DNA from 3 places in the Arthrobacter sp. Y3225116 genome. Region 3 is predicted to be linked to each of the others. Evidence: predicted binding sites of a transcription regulator. Region 3 holds the regulator's gene; each other region holds the start of a gene.
What was found. Region 3 encodes LexA, which represses DNA repair genes until DNA is damaged. Its sites were predicted from a motif close to TCGAACANNTGTTCGA; they were not measured.

Region 1 (7,592 bases), on a different contig from region 3:
ATCGGGAGGCCAGGGAGAAGACGCTGCAAACCATCGACAAGTACGGCTGGCAATGCATGATCGTCGAGGGGGACGCCGACAACACCGCTTTTGGCTACACCATCGGGCTGACCCAGGTTCAGCATCCCGAAATACTGCTGACCGGACGGGCCTTGGCGGAAACGCATGCCATTCTCAGCCTCTTGGCGCACCGGGTGCTGCACCATGGCCGCACCCAGGTGGCGGGGATGGAAGTACCGCTGCGGCCGCGGAAAGTGGCGCTGGCCCGGATTGAGCGGCCGGAGGATGTGCTCCTGGTCGCGGCAGATATTTACAAAGGCCGGCTGCGCGGCCTGCAGGCCATCTGGGCCGACGGGGAAGGGCTGTTTCCGTGGCAGCAGGACGTCCCGGACGTGCTGACCCAGCCCCTGTATGGAACACCCGCCCGTGCTCAGGCCGAAGCCGGGTTGAGCACGGGCGGTGTAGCAGGTTTAGCGGACCGTTGTCAGTGCCCGCGGGCAATCCACTCGTCGAGCTGCGGTGCCTCGGCGCCGATGCTGGTGGCATCGCCGTGACCGGTCTTCACCGTGGTCTCGGCCGGCAGCGTCAGCAGCCGCCCCTTGATCGACTCGATGATCGTCTCGAAGCTGGAGTAGCTGCGGCCGGTGGCGCCCGGACCGCCGTTGAACAACGTGTCGCCGCTGAACAGCACGTTCTGCGAGGCGAGGTGGAAGCAGACCGATCCGGGGGAGTGGCCCGGAGTGTGGATGGCCTGCAGCCGCGCCCCAGCGATCTCGAAGGTGTCGCCGTCCTCGATCGCGTGGTCGGGTGCGCTGTCCGGGAAGACGGCGTCCCAGAGCATCCGGTCGGCGTCGTGCAGGTAAACCGGTGCCTTCACCAGGTCCCGGAATTCACCGACGGCGCGGATGTGGTCGTCGTGACCGTGCGTGAGCAGGATGGCCTTCACGGTCCGGGAGCCGACGGCGTTGGCAATGGCCTGCGGATCGTGGGCCGGGTCGATGACGATGACCTCGGTGGCGTCGCCGACGATCCACACATTGTTGTCCACGTCCCAGGTGCCGCCGTCCAGCGAGAACGTGCCCGAGGTGACCAGGTTTTCGATTGCCGCGCTCATGCTACCTCCACCACCGAACGCAGCACCTTGCCCTCGTGCATCTTGTCGAACGCGGCCTCAACCTCGTCCAGCTTGATCCGCTCGGTGACAAAGGCGTCCAGGTCCAGGTTGCCCTGCTTGTAGTGGCTGACCAGCATCGGGAAGTCGCGGGACGGCAGGCAATCGCCGTACCAGGAGGACTTCAGCGAGCCGCCGCGGCCGAACACGTCCAGCAGCGGCAGTTCGATCTTCATGTCCGGCGTGGGGACTCCCACCAGGACCACGCGCCCGGCGAGGTCGCGGGCGTAGAACGCCTGCTTGTACGTTTCCGGACGTCCGACCGCTTCAATCACGACGTCGGCGCCGTTGCCTCCGGTCAGCGCCCGGATGGCTTCCACCGGGTCCTGTTCCTTCGAGTTGATGCCGTGCGTGGCACCGAGCGACTTGGCCAACTCGACCTTGTTGTCGTCGATGTCGACGGCGATGATCGTGGTGGCGCCGGCCAGCTTGGCACCGGCGATGGCGGCGATGCCCACGCCGCCGCAGCCGATCACGGCCACGGATTCGCCGCGCTTGACCTCGCCGGTGTTGATCGCCGCGCCGATGCCGGCCATGATGCCGCAGCCGAGCAGTCCGACCGCCGCCGGGTCGACGTCGTCGTCCACCTTGGTGCACTGGCCGGCGGCCACCAGGGTCTTCTCGGCAAAGGCACCGATGCCCAGGGCGGGGGAGAGCTCGGTGCCGTCCTCGAGGGTCATCTTCTGGGTGGCGTTGTGCGTGTTGAAGCAGTACTGGGCCTCGCCGCGCCGGCAGGCCCGGCACTCGCCGCACACGGCGCGCCAGTTCAGGATGACGCGGTCGCCGGGCTCAAGATCGGTCACGTCGGGGCCGACGGCGCTGACCACGCCGGTGGCTTCGTGGCCGAGCAGGAACGGGAAGTCGTCGTTGATCCCGCCCTGCTTGTAGTGCAGATCGGTATGGCAGACGCCGCAGGTGAGGATGTCCACCAGCGCCTCGCCCGGGCCCGGATCGGGAACCAGGATGGTTTCGATGGAGACCGGAGCATTCTTTTCCAGGGCCACTACTGCCCGAACCTTGTGAACCATGCGGGAGTGATTCCTTCCTAGCGAAGTCTGGCGAGGCCGTCGTCGGCCGTCCTGCCCCATCCTAGGAACAAAACAGGGGCGCCACAATTTCCAAAACGATTGTTATGGAAACTGCGGCGCCCCGTGGGCCCGCGGTCAGAATTCCGCCGGCGGAGCCTGCCGCTGCTAGACGCCCAGGCGTTCCTTGACCAGCGAGAGCGGCGGGTTCGTGGCGCTGCTGCCATCCGGGAAGAGCAGGGTGGGAACCGTCTGGTTTCCGTCGTTGAGCTTCTCGACGAGCTCCGCGGTGCCGGGGACCTCTTCGATATTGATCTCGGTGTAGCCGATGCCCTGCGCATCGAACTGGGTCTTCAGGCGGCGGCAGTACCCGCACCAGGTGGTGGAGAACATGGTGACGGTTCCGGCAGCAGGTGTGTAATCCAAGATGGCTCCTTCTGGTCTGAAAGCTTGTGTACATGTCAACGTCGCACCGGGCGCGGTCATTCCCGGCGCCTGGCGGCTGGACCATAATGGAGGCATGTGCGGCAGATACGTCATGGCCCGGAGCACCGGCGACCTGGTGGCTTCCTTCGACGTCGATGAGTCCTATGTCGAAGAGATCCAGCCTTCCTACAACGTGGCACCGACCGACGAGGTCCCCTTGATCATCGACCGCAAGCAGGCCGACGGCGAGGGAGTGTCCCGGAAACTCATCGTGGCCCGGTGGGGCCTCGTGCCGCCGTGGGCCAAGGACCCGCGCTCCGGCGCCCGCCTGATCAACGCGCGGATGGAGACCGTGACGGAGAAACCCTCGTTCCGCAAGGCGGCGGCCAGGAAGCGCGGATTGCTTGTTGCCGACGGGTATTTCGAATGGCAGAAGACCGAGGACGGCAAGATCCCGACCTACCTGCACGGCGAAGGTGAAGAGGCGCTGGCTTTCGCGGCCTTGTTCGAAAACTGGCCGGACCCGGCGCTGCCCGAAGACCACCCGGAGAAGTGGCTGCGCACCTGCACCATCATCACCACCCAGGCGGCCGATGCGCTCGGGCATATCCATGACCGGACACCGCTGATCGTTCCGCCCGGCCTCTATGCGGACTGGCTGGATCCGGAAACAACATCCGAGGCCGACGTGCGGCAGTTGCTGGACGCCATGCCCGAACCGCATCTTGTCCCGCGGCGGGTCAGTTCGAAGGTCAACAACGTGCGCAACAACGGGCCCGACCTCATCGACGAGGCAGCATGACTGCCGTCCGGCGGCCCGGAAGCGGGGATCGTGCCCTGAGCGGCGTCCCCGCAGCCATTGTGCGCCGGCCCCGGCTGCCGGAAGCTGGGATGGAGTAGCCGGACCCGCGCCGCCAAGGCGGGAACCAGGGGAGGAAACCATGCCCGGACAGTACGTGGCCAGTTCGACGGCGACGATTGCGGCGCCGCCGGACCGTGTCTGGTCGGTGATCACGGACCCCGAAGCCATCAGGGGATTCATGTTCGGCACCGACGTGCAGACCGAATGGAGCGTCGGCGGGCCCATCCGATGGCGGGGTGAGTGGGAGGGCAAGGCGTACGAGGACAAGGGCCAGGTGCTGGAGTTCGAACCCGGACGGCGGCTGGTCGTCACGCACTTCAGCCCGCTGTCCGGCCAGGAGGACCTGCCCGAGAACTACCACCGTCTCGTCTGGACGCTGGAGGAAGTTCCGGGCGGCACGGAGTTCACGCTGTCGCAGGACAACAACGAGACCGCCGAGGCGGCGGAACATTCCAAGCTGATGTGGGACAAGCTGGTCGGCGACGTGAAGTACCTCGCCGAGCACGAGGTCTAGGCTCCTTGGCCGCCGTACTGCGGCACGCTGGGCAGCCGTCGTGGGGCGGCCAGATTTTGTCAGTGCCCGAACCTACGCTTGATCTTGGATTCGAATACATATTCGAATAGAATAAGAGGGTCAAGTTCTTCGGCGGGCGTGTTGGCAGGGGCGCTCGCCGGGGATTATGACCCGTTGTCCAGATGAAAGGCGACTGGGACATGGGTGTTTTCAGTGAAGCAGTTGACGTTGTGTGTTCCCCTGCCGGACAGCCGCTCCGGCTGCGCTGGCAGGGCAGGAGCTACCGGATCGTCGCGGAACCGGTGCGTTGGTACGAACGCCGCAAATGGTGGGCGGAGGAACTGCGTGCGGAACGGGGCAGGGGCGCAGGGCTGGTGGACCATGAGATCTGGCGGGTGCAGGCGCGGCTGAATGGCCGGTCGCAGATCCGCACCCTGGACCTTTCCCATCAGGTGGATACCGGACGCTGGCGCCTGATCCGCGTCCATGATGCCGTCCGGGAGCTGAGCGCCTGACGGCACCGCGGTTCCCGCCGGCCTTTCTCCCAGCCCCCGGTTCGCCCCGGCAGTCCGCCGGATGCCGATCCTGAGACCCAACCGTTGTTTGGAATGTCCATGAGCTTCACCCACCTGCACGTATCCACGGCGTACAGTGCCCACTACGGTGTCTCCTGGCCGGAGGAACTGGCCGCAGCGGCCGCTTCCTTCGGAGCCGACGCCTTGGCCTGCACCGACCGGGACGGCCTCTACGGCACGGTCAAGCACCTGAAGGCATGCCTGGCCACGGGGATGGATCCGATAGTCGGCGTGGACCTGGCCGTCCAAGACGGCGGCGGCCGGGACACCGGCCGCGTTGTGGTGCTGGCCCACGGCGGGAACCAGGGCAGGGGCTACCATGCGCTCTGCCGCCTGATTTCTGAAGCCCATGCCGGCACAGCTGCCCGCGGGCGTGCCGGCAGCCGCCGGACGCCCGGCGTGACGGTGGATCAACTCGCCCTGCATGCCGGTATTCCGGACGGCGAACCTGCCCTGACGGTGCTGCTCGGCCCTTTTTCCGACGTCGGACAGGCGCTGCGCCGCCGCAGCTACGCCGAAGCCCGCCGGTTGGCCGGACGCTGGCGCAGCGGACTGCCGGCCGGGTCGCTGGCAGTGGAAATCGTCTCCCACCTGAGTGCCCCGGGGGAGAACCTCAGTACCGCCCACGCGGTGCGGATGCTTAACCTGGCCGGGGAGCTGAATCTTCCCGCAGTGCTGACCAACGCCGTGCGCTACTGCGAAGAGGACGGCGCCGCCACTGCTGATGTGCTGGACTCGGCGAGGGCGCTGACAGCCTTGTCCAAGCTGCCGGATCTGCAGCCGAGCGCCCAGGGCTGGTTGAAATCCCCCGACCGGATGCAGGCCCTGGCGCGGGAAATCGTGCAGGCAGCCGGCGGCGGAAGCAAGGACGTCATCCGCCTGCTGGCGACGACGGAAGCGGTGGCCGACCGGTGCCGCATGGATCCATACGAGGACATGGGGTTCAAGCGCCCGGTGGTCCCCGAAGCCTCCGTCATCGGGATCGACGGGGATCCCGTGGCCGAGCTGGTCCAGCGCTGCGAAACCGGCATCGCGGAACGGTTTGGCGGGATGTCCGGACGGGCGGAGAAGGAACTGCGGGACCGGCTGGCCCACGAGCTGGGCATCATCTCGCGGCTGGGCTTCGCCTCCTACTTCCTGACGGTGGCCGAAGTGTCGCGCATGATCACCGGGATGGGTGTGCGCGCCGCGGCCCGGGGGTCGGGTGCCTCGAGCCTGGTGAACTACCTGCTCTACATCAGCCACGTGAACCCCCTGGACCACGGGCTGATCTTCGAGCGCTTCCTCTCCCAGGACCGTTCCACCCTGCCGGACATCGACATCGATGTGGAAAGCGCAGAGCGGCACAACGTCTATCAAAAGATCTTCGACCGATTCGGCAGCCAGCGGGTCACCCTGATGAGCATGCAGAACGGTTACCGTGCCCGCGGGGCGGTCCGCGACGCCGGCTTGGCGCTGGGCCTGCCGGAGGAGGAGATTTCGGGCATCGCCAAACAGCTCTGGCGGTTCTCCGCGCGCCAGTTCCGTGAGGCGATGGCGGAGAAGCCGGAGCTGCGCGCGTTTTCCGCCCAGGTGGAGCAGAACCAGCAGCTGGACCTGCTGGTGGATCTGACCGAACGCCTGGACCGGCTGCCCCGGCATATCTCCATGCACCCCTGCGGCGTGATCCTGGGCGACAGCTCGCTGTTGGACCGCACCCCTACCCAGCCAAGCGGGCTGGGGCTGCCGATGAGCCAGTTCGACAAACACGACATGGACCCGATGGGCATGCTCAAGCTGGACGTGCTGGGCGTGCGGATGCAGAGTTCCATCGCCTGCGCGCTCAAGGAAATAGCCCGCATCCATCCGGACAAGGACGCCGTGACGGCAGCCGGCCGGCACCCGGTGGGCGAGGACGGAACCGGGCCCGACTACATTGCCGCGGACGGGACCATCAACCTGGAACAGGTTCCGCTGGACGACGAGCCGACCTACGAGCTGATCCGCAGCACCCACACCCTGGGATGCTTCCAGATCGAATCGCCGGGCCAGCGCGAACTGGTGGGCAAGATGGCCCCGCGGGACTTCAACGACCTGATTATCGACATTTCGCTGTTCCGCCCGGGCCCGATGCAATCGGATATGGTCCGGCCGTTCCTGGAACACCGCCATGGCTGGGCGCCGGAGCGCTTCCCGCACCCCGATTTGATTCCGGTCCTGAAGGAAACCCACGGCGTCACGATCTTCCACGAACAGGTCCTGCGGACCTTCGACGTCTTCACCGGCTGCGGACTGGCCAAGGCGGACGAATTCCGCCGGCTGCTGGGCAACGAGGAAGCCGAACCCGCGGTGGAGGAATACTTCCGCAGCGCCTCGCTGGGCCGGGGATATCCGCCGGAGGTGGTCGACACGGTGTGGGGCACGCTGAAGTCCTTCGGCAGCTTTGGCTTCTGCAAAGCCCACGGGGCCGCCTTCGCCGTGCCCACCTACCAGACGGCCTGGCTGAAGGCCCACCATCCCGAGGCGTTCCTGGCCGGATTGTGGCAGCACGATCCGGGAATGTACCCGCTGCGCCTGCTGGTGGCCGAAGCGCGGCGGCTGGGCATCCCGATCCTGCCGCTAGACATCAACCGCAGCACGGACCGCTACCAGGTGGAACGCGTTCCCTCCGGCTCCGGCGAAAAGCTGGGGATCCGGCTTAGCCTGACCGGCATCTACGGGCTCTCGGCGGCCGAGCTCAAACGCATCGTCGCCGGCCAGCCGTACGAATCGCTGGCCGACCTGCGCGCGCGGGCCAAGGTCGGCAAACCCGCGCTCAAACGCCTGGCCCAGCTGGGCGCCTTCGACGAGCTGAACCGCAGGACCGGCCAGCGCGGCGGCCGGGCGGCCAGCCGGACGGATCTGGTCTACCATCTGGACCAGCCGGACACCCGCCCGGTTCCCCAGCGCTACCAGCCCACCGAGGGCCAGCTGTCCCTGCCGCTGGGGGACCTGGAGCTGCGCCATCTGGTCCCGGTCTTCCCGGAACCGACCACTGTGG
Region 2 (6,265 bases), on a different contig from region 3:
GTTCCTGCACCACGGCCTTGGGCAGCTGGTCCGGCAGTTCCGCGGCCGGCGTGCCGGGCCGCTTGGAGTACTGGAAGGTGAAGGCACTGGCGAAACGGGCCCGTTCCACCACGTCCAACGTGGCTTGGAAGTCCTCCTCCGTCTCCCCCGGAAATCCGACGATGATGTCGGTGGAGATGGCGGCGTGCGGGATCCGTTCCCGGACCTTTTCGAGGATGCCGAGGAACTTGGTGGACCGGTAGGACCGGCGCATGTCCTTCAGGACCTTGTCCGACCCCGACTGCAGCGGCATGTGCAGCTGCGGCATGACGTTGGGTGTTTCGGCCATGGCGTCGATGACGTCGTCGGTAAACGCCGCCGGGTGCGGGCTGGTGAACCGGACGCGTTCGAGGCCTTCAATGTTGCCGCAGGCGCGCAGCAGCTTCGCGAAGGCGCCGCGGTCGCCAAATTCCACGCCGTAGGAGTTCACGTTCTGCCCCAGCAGGGTGACCTCGATGGCGCCGTCGTCGACCAGGGCCTGGACCTCCGCCAGGATGTCCCCCGGCCGGCGGTCGCGTTCCTTGCCGCGCAGCGAGGGCACGATGCAGAACGTGCAGGTGTTGTTGCAACCGACCGAGATGGAAACCCACCCGGAGTACACCGCGTCGCGCTTGGTGGGCAGTGTCGAGGGGAAGACATCGAGCGACTCGAGGATTTCCAGCTGCGCTTCGTTGTTGTGCCGGGCACGCTCCAGCAGGGCGGGAAGCGAACCCACGTTGTGGGTGCCGAACACGACGTCGACCCAGGGCGCCTTCTGGAGGATCGTCTCCCGGTCCTTCTGCGCCAGGCAGCCGCCGACGGCGATCTGCATGCCGGGGTTGCGTTCCTTCACGGGGGCGAGCTGGCCGAGGTTGCCGTACAGCTTGTTGTCCGCGTTCTCCCGCACCGCACAGGTATTGAACACCACGACGTCGGCCTGCCCGCCTTGGGACTCGACCATGCCGGCTGCTTCGAGGAGCCCGGCAAGCCGCTCGGAATCGTGTACGTTCATCTGGCAGCCGAACGTGCGCACTTGGTAGGTGCGGGCTTCGTGCTGCGTCTCGATGGGCGGGGCTGGGGCAGTCAAACTCACGTTACAAGGGTACGGCCTGCGGCGGGACCGGCCACAATTCGCAGGGCCGGTAAATCAGTACCAGTTATTGGCCAGCTGGAAGTCCAGGGCCAGGCACGGCGAACCGTACCGGGACTCGATGTAATCCAGGCCGCGGTCGAGACGGATCCGGAAAACGTACCCGCCGTCGGTCGATTTCTCGACGCCGGCGTTTCCTTCCGACTCCTGGTTCCATAGTTCTTCGAGGCAGGCCAATTCCCCGGCAGCCCAGCCGGGGGCGGGGATTGCTGCTCCGGTGTGGGCGTCGGCTTGCCCCGAGTCGTTCGCGGGCGCTTCGGCAGGAGCCGAGGAACCGCCCTGGTCTGCCGCCGCGCCGGCCGCCGGTGCCTGTTCTTCGGCAGCGCCGGCTGCAGCCTGGTGATTGCCTGCCCCCGGTGCGGCTTGTTCTTCGGCCGTGCGCCCGGCAGCTGCCTTGTCGGCCGGGTCTGTCGCCGCGCCCTCTCGTGCCGCGCTCTCCTGCGCTCCGGGGGCGCCTTGTTGCCCTGGATCCGTGGGGCCGGAGGCTTCCGTCTCCGCGGCCTCTGCTGCAGGGGTTTCGGCCGCCCGTGCGGCGGCAGTTTCCTCTTCTTCCGTGCGCGCCTCCGGCGTCCGGGCGTCCTTCTGCGCGGCCGCGTCGGTGGACGCTCGCTCCGCTTGCTGGCTCTGGGACGCACGCGTCACCGGCCGCTGCCCCTCGTCCGGGTCGCTCCAGCCCATCAGCTGCTTCACCGGGGCTGCGATGAATCCCACCGCTGCGGACGGGCTCTGGCCGCTGTGGAGGGCGCCCGCTGCCCCGGTTGCGCCGAGGGCGGCGACGGAGCCGAGGGTCAGCCCCGCAAAAATCCGGAGGCGGCGCCGCCTGCGGTTGCTCCTGCGTAGCTGGGTGGATTGGCGACGTTCATTCTGCGATGGGCTCACAGTCGCACAATGATACCGACCAAACCGGCGAAAGTCTCAATTTCATAACGGAGCGGTCTCAGAACTCCGGGGTGGCGGCGTTGCCGAGTTCCTCGTCCGCGACCCGGTAGGCCAGCGAGGGCGGATAGCCCTTCCGGGCCAGCATCGAAACCAACCGCCGCAGATGCTTGTCCCTGGCCGACCGGTCGTTCAGTTCCCAGTCGGGACGGATCTTGCGGCGAACGAGTCCCCGCGCGGCTTCCAGCTCGTCGTCGGGCGAAAGCTGGTCAAGTGCCTGCTCGGCGATGTCGCCGGTGATCCCCTTGTCCGCGAGTTCCCGCTTGAGGGCAGCGCGTGCCAAGGAACGGATCTGGGAGCGGCTGCGCACCCACATTTCGGCGAACTCGGCGTCGTCGATGAGGTTGACTTCTTCGAATCGGTCGAGCACCGCCTCGGCGACGTCGTCCGGGACGCCGCGCTCAGCCAGCTTTGCGGCCAGCTGCGCGCGGCTTTTCGGGGACCGTGTCAGCGCGCCCAGCACAATCGAGCGTGCCACCGCGTGGGGATCCGCCTCGGGCGCCAGGTCGGCCGGGCTGCCCGGCGTTGGCCCGGCGGCCGGACCGTTCCTGCGGGCCACCTAGAATCCGTCGACTGCCTTGAGCTTCGGTCCGCCTTCTTCTCCGCTGTCCGGAACGGGGTCGATCCCGAGCTTCTGCCGGATTTTGCGTTCCAGCTCGTCGGCCAGGTCCGGGTTGTCGATCAGGAACTTACGGGCGTTTTCCTTGCCTTGGCCCAGCTGGTCGCCGTCGTAGGTGAACCAGGCGCCCGACTTCTTCACCAGCGAATGTTCCACGCCCATGTCGATCAGGCTGCCCTCGCGGGAAATGCCGTGACCGTACAGGATGTCGAACTCAGCCTGCTTGAAGGGCGGAGCCATCTTGTTCTTGACAATTTTGGCGCGGGTGCGGTTGCCCACCGGGTTGGCGCCGTCTTTCAGGGTCTCGATGCGGCGGACGTCGATGCGCACGGAGGCATAGAACTTCAGCGCCTTACCGCCGGTGGTGGTCTCCGGGCTGCCGAAGAACACGCCGATCTTTTCGCGCAGCTGGTTGATGAAGATGGCCGTGGTCTTGGACTGGCTGAGCCGCCCGGTAATCTTTCGCAGGGCCTGGCTCATGAGGCGCGCCTGGAGCCCCACGTGGCTGTCACCCATTTCGCCCTCGATTTCCGCGCGGGGCACGAGGGCCGCGACGGAGTCGATCACGATGATGTCCAGCGAGCCGGAGCCAATCAGCATGTCCATGATTTCCAGGGCCTGCTCACCGGTATCCGGCTGCGATACCAGCAAGGCGTCGGTGTCGACGCCAAGCTTCTTGGCATATTCGGGGTCCAGGGCGTGCTCGGCGTCGATGAAGGCCGCGATGCCGCCGTTCTTCTGCGCGCTGGCCACGGCGTGAAGCGCCACGGTGGTCTTACCGGAAGATTCCGGACCGTAGATTTCCACCACGCGGCCCCGCGGCAAACCGCCGATGCCCAGCGCCGCGTCCAAGGTGATCGAACTGGTGGAGATCGTTTCGATGGGGGCGCGCGTGTCGTCGCCGAGCCGCATCACCGACCCCTTGCCGAACTGCTTGTCGATCTGCGCCAGCGCAGCTTCCAGTGCCTTCTCGCGGTCAGCTGGTGCGGCCATTGTTCACCTCAGTCTCTTGCGGCCCTCGGGCCTTTTTTGTCTTGACGTCTTCCGACCGTAACCGCCGGTTCGGACAAAATGGGATCGGCAGCGGAGCGTGTGGATGATCCGTCCACTCGGGGGTCTGTGTAGAAGCTTAGCGGTATCCGAACACACTTTCGAACATATCGGCATTTGGCGCCGCGTGTCCTGTTCAGCCGCGCGGCTCACGGTCCTTGCCCCAGCGCCGCTCGGGCGGAACGTCCTGGACATCGCAGAGGGCCAGCCACACGGTTTTGGGCGGGATGCCCGCGGACAGCGCTTCGGCCGCGGTACGGCCCCCGAGCTGACCCAGCACCAGGTCGGCCGCCAGGACATGCGAGTATGCGGGACCGAATTCATCGTCCATCAACCGCCAGAAGTCACTGGTTCGCACGCGTCCATCTTCTCACGTGTCCGTCCGGCCTCAACCGGACCGGACGGAGATTCGGCGCCATCGGAATACGCGTACGGCGCGTCAGGCCGCCGTTGCCCTGCGTGTGCATGCTGCTCATTACAATGAGCCCATGACAGACCACGCCACAGGCAGCTCAGATGCAGGGTTCGATGCAGCCATCGAAGCACTGGAACGGCAGCTGAGCCTGCTCTGGCGCCGGGCCAGGGCGAATTCGCACCGGGTGGCACGTAACGTCCACCCGGACATGGAGCCTGCCGCCTACGGACTGCTGTTGATCCTGCAGCGGGAGCGCTCCATGCGGCTGACCGAACTGGCGGCCGCCATCGGCGTCGGCAAACCCTCCGTGAGCCGCCAGATCGCCATGCTTGAGCAGTTGGGACTGGTTGGCAAGGAGGCGGATCCACTGGACGGACGGGCCCAATCCATCACCTTGACTCCGGCCGGGCTGGAAAAGCTGGCCGAGGCACAGGCCGCCCGCAAAGTCGCCTTCCACGAGCGCCTTGGCGACTGGTCGGTCGAGGACCTGTCCACGCTGGGACAGCTGCTGGACCGGCTGAACGCTTCGTATGCCAACGAGCCGCCCGTCCACTAGCGGCACAGCTTCACCGGGAGGGGCAGGCGCGGCGGGGCAACCGCCGGCACAACAAAAACCGGCCGGTCCGCCACGGGGCGGAACCGGCCGGTTCAGGTGTTCGGGTCAGTAGCGGGCGGAAGCCAGTCCGCGCAGCTCGTCGGGCAGCTCGTCGGGAATGGCCCCGACAAACTCCCGGGACAGTTCCTGCGGAACGGTGTCGGGAATGACGACGCCCTCGGCGTCGGCGACCCGGTCGCTGACTTCCCGGAGCATGTGCGACAGGGGAACGTCCAAAGCCGAGCAGATCGAGGACAGGAGTTCCGACGATGCTTCCTTCTGGCCGCGTTCGACTTCGCTCAGGTATCCGAGGGAGACGCGGGCGCTGTGCGACACTTCTCGAAGGGTGCGTCCCTGACGCTGCCGGACATCGCGGAGGACGTCGCCAATCTCGTGTCGTAGCACCACCATCTTGCGCTCCTTCTGCTCCGTACGCGGTTCTTCGGCCAATCCCACATCACGCCAACGGACTACACCGTTTACGGACACGGGCTGCTTTACCATCTGTATCGCCTTGCTCCCTCATGAGGTGTGCGGCTCGCGCCGCTGTCTTCCAAGCCTAGGCCAACAACGTAACAGTTGCTGACACCCTTTGATAACTACTGAATCAAAGTTTTTGTTCCCGGGCCCGATTCTCCGGTGCCGGCGGGACCGGGGGCCGCGTCGATCGCGAGGCCCAGTTGTTCGATGGCCGCTTCGCACGCCAGCCGCCGGATGCGGGCACGGTCGCCCTCGAAGCGGTATTCGACGGCGCGCGTGCCGTCCGGAGACGCTACCCCGATCCACACGGTTCCCACATCCCGTCCACCGTGCGGTTCCGGTCCCGCCACCCCGGTCGTGGACACCGCGATGTCGGCCTGCAACACGCGCCTGGCGCCGTCGGCCATCTGGCAGGCAACCGCTTCAGTGACCGCGCCCTCGCGCTCGAGCAGGCCCGCGTCGACGCCGAGCACCGCCGTCTTGATCCGGCCCTGGTAGGACACCACGCCGCCGCGGAGCGTGCCCGAAGCCCCCGGAACGGTGGCCAGTTCCGCCGCCACCATTCCCGCCGTCAGCGATTCGGCCGTGGCCAAGGTCACCTTCCGCGCGATGGCGGCTCCTACGACCACGGATGCGGGCGTGGTCACGGCCGGCCCTGCGGCTTCGCGAGGGCGGCACGGCGCAGCGCCACTGCCTTGACCACGTAGTCGATGCCGGTTGCCACGGTCACGACGACGGCGACCGCCATGACGGCAAAGGCGACCCAGACGGCCCAGGACCCGAGCCACGCCTCCAGCGGCAGGAGGTACAGGAAGATCGCCAGGGTTTGCAGCACGGTCTTCAACTTGCCGCCGCGCGAGGCCGGCATGACGCCGTAGCGGATGACGACGAAACGCAGCAAGGTGATGCCCAGCTCCCGGACCAGGATGACGACGGTGATCCACCACGGCAGGTCGCCCAGCACCGACAGGAGGATCAGGGCCGCACCAATCAGGAGTTTGT
Region 3 (7,592 bases):
GGCCGCCAGGGCCGCCCGCGGCGCCTCCACGGCGACCGGCCGGGCCTGGGGATGCCAGGCTTCCAGGGCGGCCGTGTTGCTGAACACCGGCAGCGCCCGGCGCCCATCCGGCGCCTGCAACGTCACCACGGCCATGTCGGCCTGTTTATCTGCTGTCAGGCCGTGGCTGCCCTCGGCTTCTTCTCCCAGCGTCGCCACGATGGGCACGAAAACGCGGGCGTTGGCCAGGGCAGCCACTACTTCCGCTTCGCCGCCGGTTCCGGCAGCAAGCCATTGCAGCGCAGCCTCGTAGCCGGGATCCGCGCTGCCGTCATCGTGGTCGAACTGGTGAAGCGGATTTCCTTCACCGCTCAGGTCCCGGCCGGCCCAGCTTTGGCCGGCCGAGTCCCCCGCCCCGCCGGCTCCCGCCAGCGCAGCGGCAATATGGGCGGGCAGCTGCTTCTTGCCCATGCTGGTCTCTCAGCGCCGGCCGGCGACATCGAGGGCTTCGGGCAGCGTGAACTTGCCCGCGTACAGTGCCTTGCCCACAATCGCTCCCTCGACTCCCGCCGGAACCAGGTCGCGCAGTGTCCGCAGGTCATCCAGGCTGGAGATTCCGCCCGATGCAACCACCGGCTTGTCGGTCCGCTCGCACATCTGCCGGAGCAGATCCACGTTGGGTCCGCGCAGCGTCCCGTCCTTGGTGACGTCGGTGACCACGTACCTCGCGCAGCCGGCGTCTTCGAGGCGGGCCAGCACCTCCCAGAGGTCGCCGCCATCCTGCGTCCAGCCGCGGGCCGCGAGCGTGGTGCCCCGGACATCGAGGCCGACGGCGATGGCGTCACCGTGCCGGGCAATGGCGCGTGCCGTCCACTCCGGATTCTCCAGGGCGGCGGTGCCTAGATTGACACGTGCGGCCCCGAACTCAAGCGCCCGCTCCAATGAGGCGTCGTCGCGGATGCCGCCCGACAGCTCCACCTTGATCTTCAGTTCGTCGGAGACGCGGCGCAGCACTTCCGTATTGTTGCCCCGGCCGAACGCCGCGTCGAGGTCCACCAGGTGCACCCATTCCGCCCCGTCGTTCTGCCACGCCAGCGCAGCGTCCAGCGGATCCCCGTACCCGGTCTCGCTGCCGGCTTCGCCTTGGACCAGCCGGACGGCCTGGCCGTCGGCAACGTCGACTGCGGGCAAAAGTTCAAGGATGGTGGTTTCGTTCGTCATGGTTCTTCCGCTTTCTGCGCGCCGTCAGCGGGCGCGGGATGGGTGTGGTTACTCGGCCGGGCCGAGGGTGAGCAAGTAGGCAGCCAGCAGCGACAGGCCGGCCAGGATCCAGAAGACGATCACCAACCACTTGGGCAGCCGCTGCTGCCGGAACGAGATGGCGCCGCCGGCCAGCAGCCCGGCCAGGCCCATCAGGAGGATGCTGCCCATGACTACCTCAGCGTCTTCAGCCAGTTGCGCAGCAGCTCCGCGCCGGCGTCTCCGGACTTTTCCGGATGGAACTGGGTAGCACTCAGCGGACCGTTTTCAACGGCCGCTATGAACGGGGCGCCGTGCGTGGACCAGGTCACCAGCGGGGGTGTCATCGCGGGTTGGGTGACATCGAAGTTCCAGTGCTGCACGCCGTAGGAGTGTACAAAGTAGAAGCGCTCGTCTTCGATCCCGGCAAACAGCCGGCTGCCCTCCGCGGCGTCCACGGTGTTCCACCCCATGTGGGGCACGACCTCAGCGGGCAGCGCTTCCACGGTTCCCGGCCATTCCCCGATGCCCTGCGACCGCACGCCATGTTCCACGCCTTCTTCGAACATGACCTGCAGGCCGACGCAGATGCCCAGCACGGGCCTGCCGCCGGCCACCCGCCGCCCAATCCAGCGAAGCGCGTCCACGGACTTGAGCCCCTTCATGACCGTTGCGAAGGCCCCGACGCCGGGAACCAGCAGGCCGTCGGCGTCGAGGACGTCGTCGGAGGCATGGCTCAGCGTGACGTCGGCACCCACATGCTCCAGCGCCCGGACTGCCGAGCGGACGTTCCCGGAGCCGTAGTCCAGTACGGTGACCTTGGGCGCAGCCGTCACAGGGCTCCCTTCGTCGAGGGAATGCCCTCGACACGTGGATCGGCTTCGACGGCGGCGCGAAGCGCCCGGGCGAAGGCCTTGAACTGGGCCTCGACGATGTGGTGGGGGTCCCTGCCGCCCAGCACGCGCATGTGCAGGCAGATCTGGGCGTGCAGCGTGATCGACTCGAAGACGTGGCGGGTCAGCGATCCGGTGAAGTGTCCGCCGATCAGGTGGTACTCCTGGCCTGCCGGTTCCCCCGTGTGCACCAGGTAGGGCCTGCCGGAGATGTCCACGACGGCGTGGGCCAGCGCCTCGTCCAGGGGCACCGTGGCTTCCCCGAAACGGCGGATCCCGGCTTTGCTCCCCAGCGCTTCCTTCAGGGCGTCGCCGATGGTGATGGCGACATCTTCGACGGTGTGGTGCGCGTCGATGTGCGTGTCCCCGCTGGCCTTCACCGTCAGGTCGACGAGCGAGTGCTTCGCCAGGGCGGTCAGCATGTGGTCGTAGAACGGCACGGTGGTGCTGATCTCGGAACGGCCGGTGCCGTCGAGATCCAGTTCAACCAGCACGGACGACTCGCTGGTGATGCGTTCGAGGCGTGCGGTACGTCCGGTGGTGGTTTCCACGGTCATGGGAGTCCTTTGACGAATTGGTCGACCGGCACGAGCCGGTTCGCTCTTACTAGTTTAGGAGACGGGGCTCGCCACGAGGGCCTTGACGCCGTCGAGGAAGGCTGTGGTCTCGGCCTCAGTGCCGGCGGTTACCCTCAGATGGCCCGGGATCCCGACATCGCGGATCAGCACGCCGGCTTCCAGCAGCCCCTGCCACACCGAGCGGGGATCCTCCAGCCCACCGAAAAACACGAAGTTAGAGTCGGACGGCGCCGGGTCAAGGCCCAGTCCGGCCAGCCCGTCGACAATGCGGTCCCGCTGCGCCTTGATGTCTTCGACGTTGGCCAGCAGCGCATCAGCATGTTCCAACGCGGCCAGGGCCGTTGCCTGGGTGACCGCGGAGAGGTGATAGGGCAAGCGGACCAGGCGCAGCGCATCGGTAATCTGCGGTGCGGCGGCGAGGTACCCGACCCTGGCGCCTGCCAGCGCGAAGGCCTTGCTCATGGTCCGGGAAACAATGAGTCGCTCCCGCCCCGGCAACAGCGTCAGCGCGCTCGGCGTTCCTTCGTGGGCGAACTCGGCGTAGGCCTCGTCCACGATCACGATGGCCTTGGAGGCCTCCCCCGCCTCATACGCCGCCTCCACGACCTCAAGGCCCAGGGCGGTGCCCGTCGGGTTGTTCGGGGAGCAAAGAACGACCACATTTGCCGCGGAGTCGGCCACGGCAGCGGCGGCAGCGTCCGGGGACAGTGTGAAGTCCGCCCCCCGCGGAACAGCCACATAATCCGTGTCCGTTCCGCTGGCCAGCAGCGGGTACATGGAATAGGTGGGCGGGAAGCTCAGCAGGGTGCGGCCGGGGCCGCCGAAGGCCTGGAGGATTTGCTGCAGGACTTCGTTCGATCCGTTGGCGGCCCAGATGTTCTCTGCGGTGAGGCCGTGCCCCAAGTAGCGGGCCAGCGCCGTCCTCAGCTTCGTGAACTCGCGATCCGGATACCGGTTTAGGCCCGCGGCCGCCTCACTGACGGCCGAGACGATGGCCTGACGGACAGCATCGGGCAGGCCATGGGTGTTCTCGTTGACGTTCAGGAGGACGGGAACCTCCAACTGGGGCGCACCATAGGGCTCCAAGCCCCGGAGATTTTCCCGCAACGGCAGGCGGTTCAGGCGTTCTAACTGCTCACTCACCGGTCCAGTTTAAGCTTCGGCCCGCCCGGGGCAGGAATCGGGCGGGCCGAAGCAGCTCATATTACGGCTGGTCTCAGCGCGCCGACGAGACCAGCAGTTGCTGTCCGGCGTGGACGATGTCCCCCTGCAGGCCGTTCAATTGCGCGATCTCGAAAATGACATCGTGAGGGTTGCGGTCCGGGGCGGACTGCACTGCTATGTCCCACAGTGTCTGGCCGCTGCCCACCGTGACAGTTGCCGCCGGCCCCGGTCCCAGCCCCCCGGCGGCGGCCATTGCCGGGGCCGTGAAGAAACCGATCAGGGTCAGGGCTGCGGCCGCGGCGAGCATCAGCGGCAGGCCGATCAGCAACAAACGGCCCCGGCGGGTCAGCCGCAGGCCTGTGCTGGTACGAACGCCGGCGGGCTGCGGTGCGAGCTGGGCGGACATGGTGCCACCTTTCCGATATTCGATCTATTTCGGCTGGTTTCGATCGTTTTGCGACCACATTCGAACGTATCTTCGAATTCGTCTCTTACAGTTTTAGCACTGGTGATCGAACATTGTCGAGACTCAGTCGAACAAATGTTTGAAATTCGCTACCGCCTCGCCTAGCGTTGTAAGCGTCGAACGGCAGTAAGAGCAGTGCATCAGCCGCCACCGACAAAACAGTTGAGACAACAGCCCATGTGCGGTTCCGCTACGGCGCCGGCGCAGGGACCACTACGGGGAGACCGGGGCCGGACATGTCGGAAGAGACCACCACCACTGCCGGAGCGAAGCGACGCGGCCGGCCCGTCAAAGTGGGACGCAGCCTGACGCCGCGGCAGAAGAAGATCCTGGAAACGATCCAGCGCTCCGTCATGTCCCACGGATACCCTCCGTCCATGCGCGAGATCGGTGACACCGTCGGTCTGGCAAGCCTGTCCAGCGTCACGCACCAGTTGGCCCAGCTCGAGAAGATGGGCTACATCAGGCGCGACCCCAAGCGTCCCCGTGCCATGGAAATCCTGACCCCGCTGACACTCGAGCACGGGGGTGTGGAAATCGTCGGAGTCGAGGAACCGCAACAGCTGCGCAGCTCCAGCGGCGTCGCAGTATCCGAGCTGACCACGTCATCCGACACGGCGATGGTGCCGCTGGTGGGACGGATCGCAGCGGGCGGGCCGATCCTCGCGGACCAGGCGGTCGAGGACGTCATGCCCCTGCCGCGGCAACTGGTGGGACACGGCGAGTTGTTCATGCTCAGGGTCTCGGGCGATTCCATGATCGATGCGGCCATCTGTGACGGCGACTGGGTCGTGGTGCGCCAGCAGCACACGGCCGAGAACGGCGACATCGTGGCGGCGCTGCTCGACGACGAAGCAACGGTCAAGACCTTCCGGCAGCGCGACGGCCACACGTGGCTGCTGCCGCAGAATACCCAGTACGAACCCATTCTGGGCGACCACGCAACCATCATGGGCAAGGTTGTCTCGGTGATGCGGGCCCTCTGACGCGCCCGCGTCTCCCGGTCCCCCGCTGCCGCCACCCCGGGATCCCTGCGCGCACGGGCGGTCCCCGGCCGGGTTGGCCCCGCTCGCTCCGGAATGGGCGTGCCCCCACAGCACGTTCAGGCTGCGGCCGAAGCCAGCCTTTCCAAGATCTGGCGGGCCGTGGCGCCGTCCTTGGTACTCCAGAAGGGCGGCAGGGCGCTGCGGAGGAAGCTCCCGTAGCGCGCTGTCGCCAGCCGGGAGTCCAACACGGCCACCACTCCACGGTCGTTTGACGCGCGGATCAGCCTGCCGGCTCCCTGGGCCAGCCGCACGGCCGCGTGGGTCGCCGAGACGGTCATGAAACCGTTTCCCCCGGACTGCGCCACGGACCGGGTGCGGGCAGTCGTGAGCGGGTCATCCGGCCGGGGGAACGGAATCCGGTCGATGACCACGAGCCGGCACGCGGAACCGGGAACGTCGACGCCCTGCCAGAGCGTCATCGTGCCGAACAGGCAGGTGTCGGGCTCTTCGGCGAATTGGCGGACCAGCGCACCCATCGACGATTCGCCCTGGCACAGGATGGTCAGGTCGGTGCGCCCGCGCATTTCGGCCGCGGCTTCTTCTGCCGCACGCCGCGAGGAGAACAGGCCCAGGGCGCCGCCGCGCGAGGCCAGCAGCAGCTCCTCGAGTTCATCGAGCTGTTCCGGGCTGGTGCCCCGGCCCGGCTTCGGTAGATGCGACGCCACGTAGAGCACGCCCTGCCTGGGGTAATCGAAGGGGCTGCCCACGTCCACGCTGGAATAGGCGGGCGCGCCGGCTCCGAGCAGTCCGAGCGACCCGGCGACGGCGTCGAAGGTTCCCCCGACCGACAACGTCGCCGATGTCAGCACAACGGTATGTTCGTCGAACAGGCCCTCACGCAGCCGGGACGCCACCGAGAGCGGTGCTATGTTCAGCGTTGCCGGCTGGTCGTCATTGGCGGCGTAGTCGCCGGTCTCGCCATAGGTACTGGGACGGGTCGCCCAGATGACCTCCCGGGAGTCCGGTGCGGACAGCAACCGTTCAGCCAGCTCCAGCACGGCCGAGAGCCGTGAGCGCGCCATCTGCCGTCCGCCGTCCGCTGCCCCCGCACCTTCGGGCTTCGAGTCGGAGAGCGCCGCGCGGGCCGCTTCCCGTACCTGCGCGAGCACCAGCTCATGCTCCTCGCGGAGGCCGGCCGCCAACAAGCCGGTCGGCACAGACTGCAGGACGTCCTCCAGGGCGTCGGCGGCGGAGTTCAAAGGCTCCACGCTGATCCCCGTGTGTTTGCGCGCCGTCGAGGCGGCGGTACGCACCATGGCGGCCGAGAGTTGCCCCGCGACGGCGCTGGTGACGCGGTCCTGCAGCTCATGGGCCTCGTCGATGACCACGACGTCATAGTCCGGGAGTACCGCGACGCCCTCGAAGGCGTTGATGGCCAGCATGGCGTGGTTCGTGATCACGATGTCAGCCTCTGTCGCGCGGCCCCGGGCCAGTTCGCTGAAGCACTCGGCGGCAAGGGGGCACTTCTGGGCGCCCAGGCATTCCATCGAGCCGACGGAGACCTGCCGCCAGGCCCGGTCGCTGACACCGGGCACCAGTTCATCCCGGTCCCCGGTTTCGGTCTCCTGTGCCCACTCGCGCAGGCGCACTACTTCCTTGCCCAGCGCGCCCGAGGGGCCGGAAGCGGACCCTGCGCCGGCCGGAGCAGGATGCGGAACCGCGTCCTCGCCGAGGCTGAACAGTGCCGCCGGCGCGTCCTCGTCCGGAAAGCCGCCCGCGAGCTTGTGCAGGCAGAGGTAATTGTTCCTGCCCTTGAGCAAAGCGACGTCCAGCGGCCTGGGAAGCTCGTCGGCGACGGCCTCCAACAGCCGGGGCAGATCCCGCTTGACGATCTGCGATTGCAGCGCCAACGTTGCGGTGGAGACGATGGCCGGCTTCTCCCCCTCCAGCGCCTGGACCATGAGCGGCACCAGGTAGGCCAGCGACTTGCCGGTGCCGGTGCCCGCCTGCACCAGCAGGTGTTGCCGGCGCTCGAAGGCCTCGGCTACTTTCGCCGCCATTTCGTGCTGGCCGGCACGGTGCTGCCCGCCCATCTCCTGAACGGCGACATCAAGCAGCCGCAACGCCTCCCCGGCGGGAACCTGGAGGTCAGTCATGCCGGAGGAACTGTTCCAGCTCCGATGCCAGGCCCTCGCGCACCATCACGTCGAGCCGCGTGCCGTCCCCGCCATGCTCCATGGAGAGGATCTCGGCGTCTTCGTTGTGCAGGCGGCTAATCACTTCGCCA

Region 1: a site for LexA is predicted at 4,089-4,104, ahead of AC5RV2_RS10895 (DUF6504 family protein). Genes of this name have one in related genera too.
Region 2: a site for LexA is predicted at 3,863-3,878, ahead of recA (recombinase RecA). Genes of this name have one in related genera too.

What each region holds. Positions count from the first base shown of each region.
Region 1 is NZ_JBNHGL010000107.1:437-8,028, reverse strand. It holds gene AC5RV2_RS10925 (DUF4262 domain-containing protein) at 1-554, shown strand, start outside; gene AC5RV2_RS10920 (MBL fold metallo-hydrolase) at 485-1,114, opposite strand; gene AC5RV2_RS10915 (S-(hydroxymethyl)mycothiol dehydrogenase) at 1,111-2,199, opposite strand; gene AC5RV2_RS10910 (glutaredoxin domain-containing protein) at 2,365-2,622, opposite strand; gene AC5RV2_RS10905 (SOS response-associated peptidase) at 2,717-3,424, shown strand; gene AC5RV2_RS10900 (SRPBCC family protein) at 3,564-3,998, shown strand; gene AC5RV2_RS10895 (DUF6504 family protein) at 4,199-4,513, shown strand; partial or broken gene AC5RV2_RS10890 (DNA polymerase III subunit alpha) at 4,613-7,592, shown strand, end outside.
Region 2 is NZ_JBNHGL010000151.1:520-6,784, reverse strand. It holds partial or broken gene miaB (tRNA (N6-isopentenyl adenosine(37)-C2)-methylthiotransferase MiaB) at 1-1,111, opposite strand, end outside; gene AC5RV2_RS12755 (hypothetical protein) at 1,166-2,047, opposite strand; gene AC5RV2_RS12750 (regulatory protein RecX) at 2,106-2,663, opposite strand; gene recA (recombinase RecA) at 2,664-3,716, opposite strand; gene AC5RV2_RS12740 (DUF3046 domain-containing protein) at 3,910-4,131, opposite strand; gene AC5RV2_RS12735 (MarR family winged helix-turn-helix transcriptional regulator) at 4,262-4,744, shown strand; gene AC5RV2_RS12730 (helix-turn-helix domain-containing protein) at 4,850-5,287, opposite strand; gene AC5RV2_RS12725 (CinA family protein) at 5,383-5,910, opposite strand; gene pgsA (CDP-diacylglycerol--glycerol-3-phosphate 3-phosphatidyltransferase) at 5,907-6,265, opposite strand, start outside.
Region 3 is NZ_JBNHGL010000074.1:1,567-9,158, reverse strand. It holds gene AC5RV2_RS09105 (SseB family protein) at 1-450, opposite strand, end outside; gene priA (bifunctional 1-(5-phosphoribosyl)-5-((5-phosphoribosylamino)methylideneamino)imidazole-4-carboxamide isomerase/phosphoribosylanthranilate isomerase PriA) at 460-1,200, opposite strand; gene AC5RV2_RS09095 (hypothetical protein) at 1,249-1,410, opposite strand; gene hisH (imidazole glycerol phosphate synthase subunit HisH) at 1,413-2,054, opposite strand; gene hisB (imidazoleglycerol-phosphate dehydratase HisB) at 2,051-2,668, opposite strand; gene AC5RV2_RS09080 (histidinol-phosphate transaminase) at 2,723-3,832, opposite strand; gene AC5RV2_RS09075 (LysM peptidoglycan-binding domain-containing protein) at 3,906-4,259, opposite strand; gene lexA (transcriptional repressor LexA) at 4,556-5,305, shown strand; gene AC5RV2_RS09065 (ATP-dependent DNA helicase) at 5,422-7,461, opposite strand; gene hflX (GTPase HflX) at 7,454-7,592, opposite strand, start outside.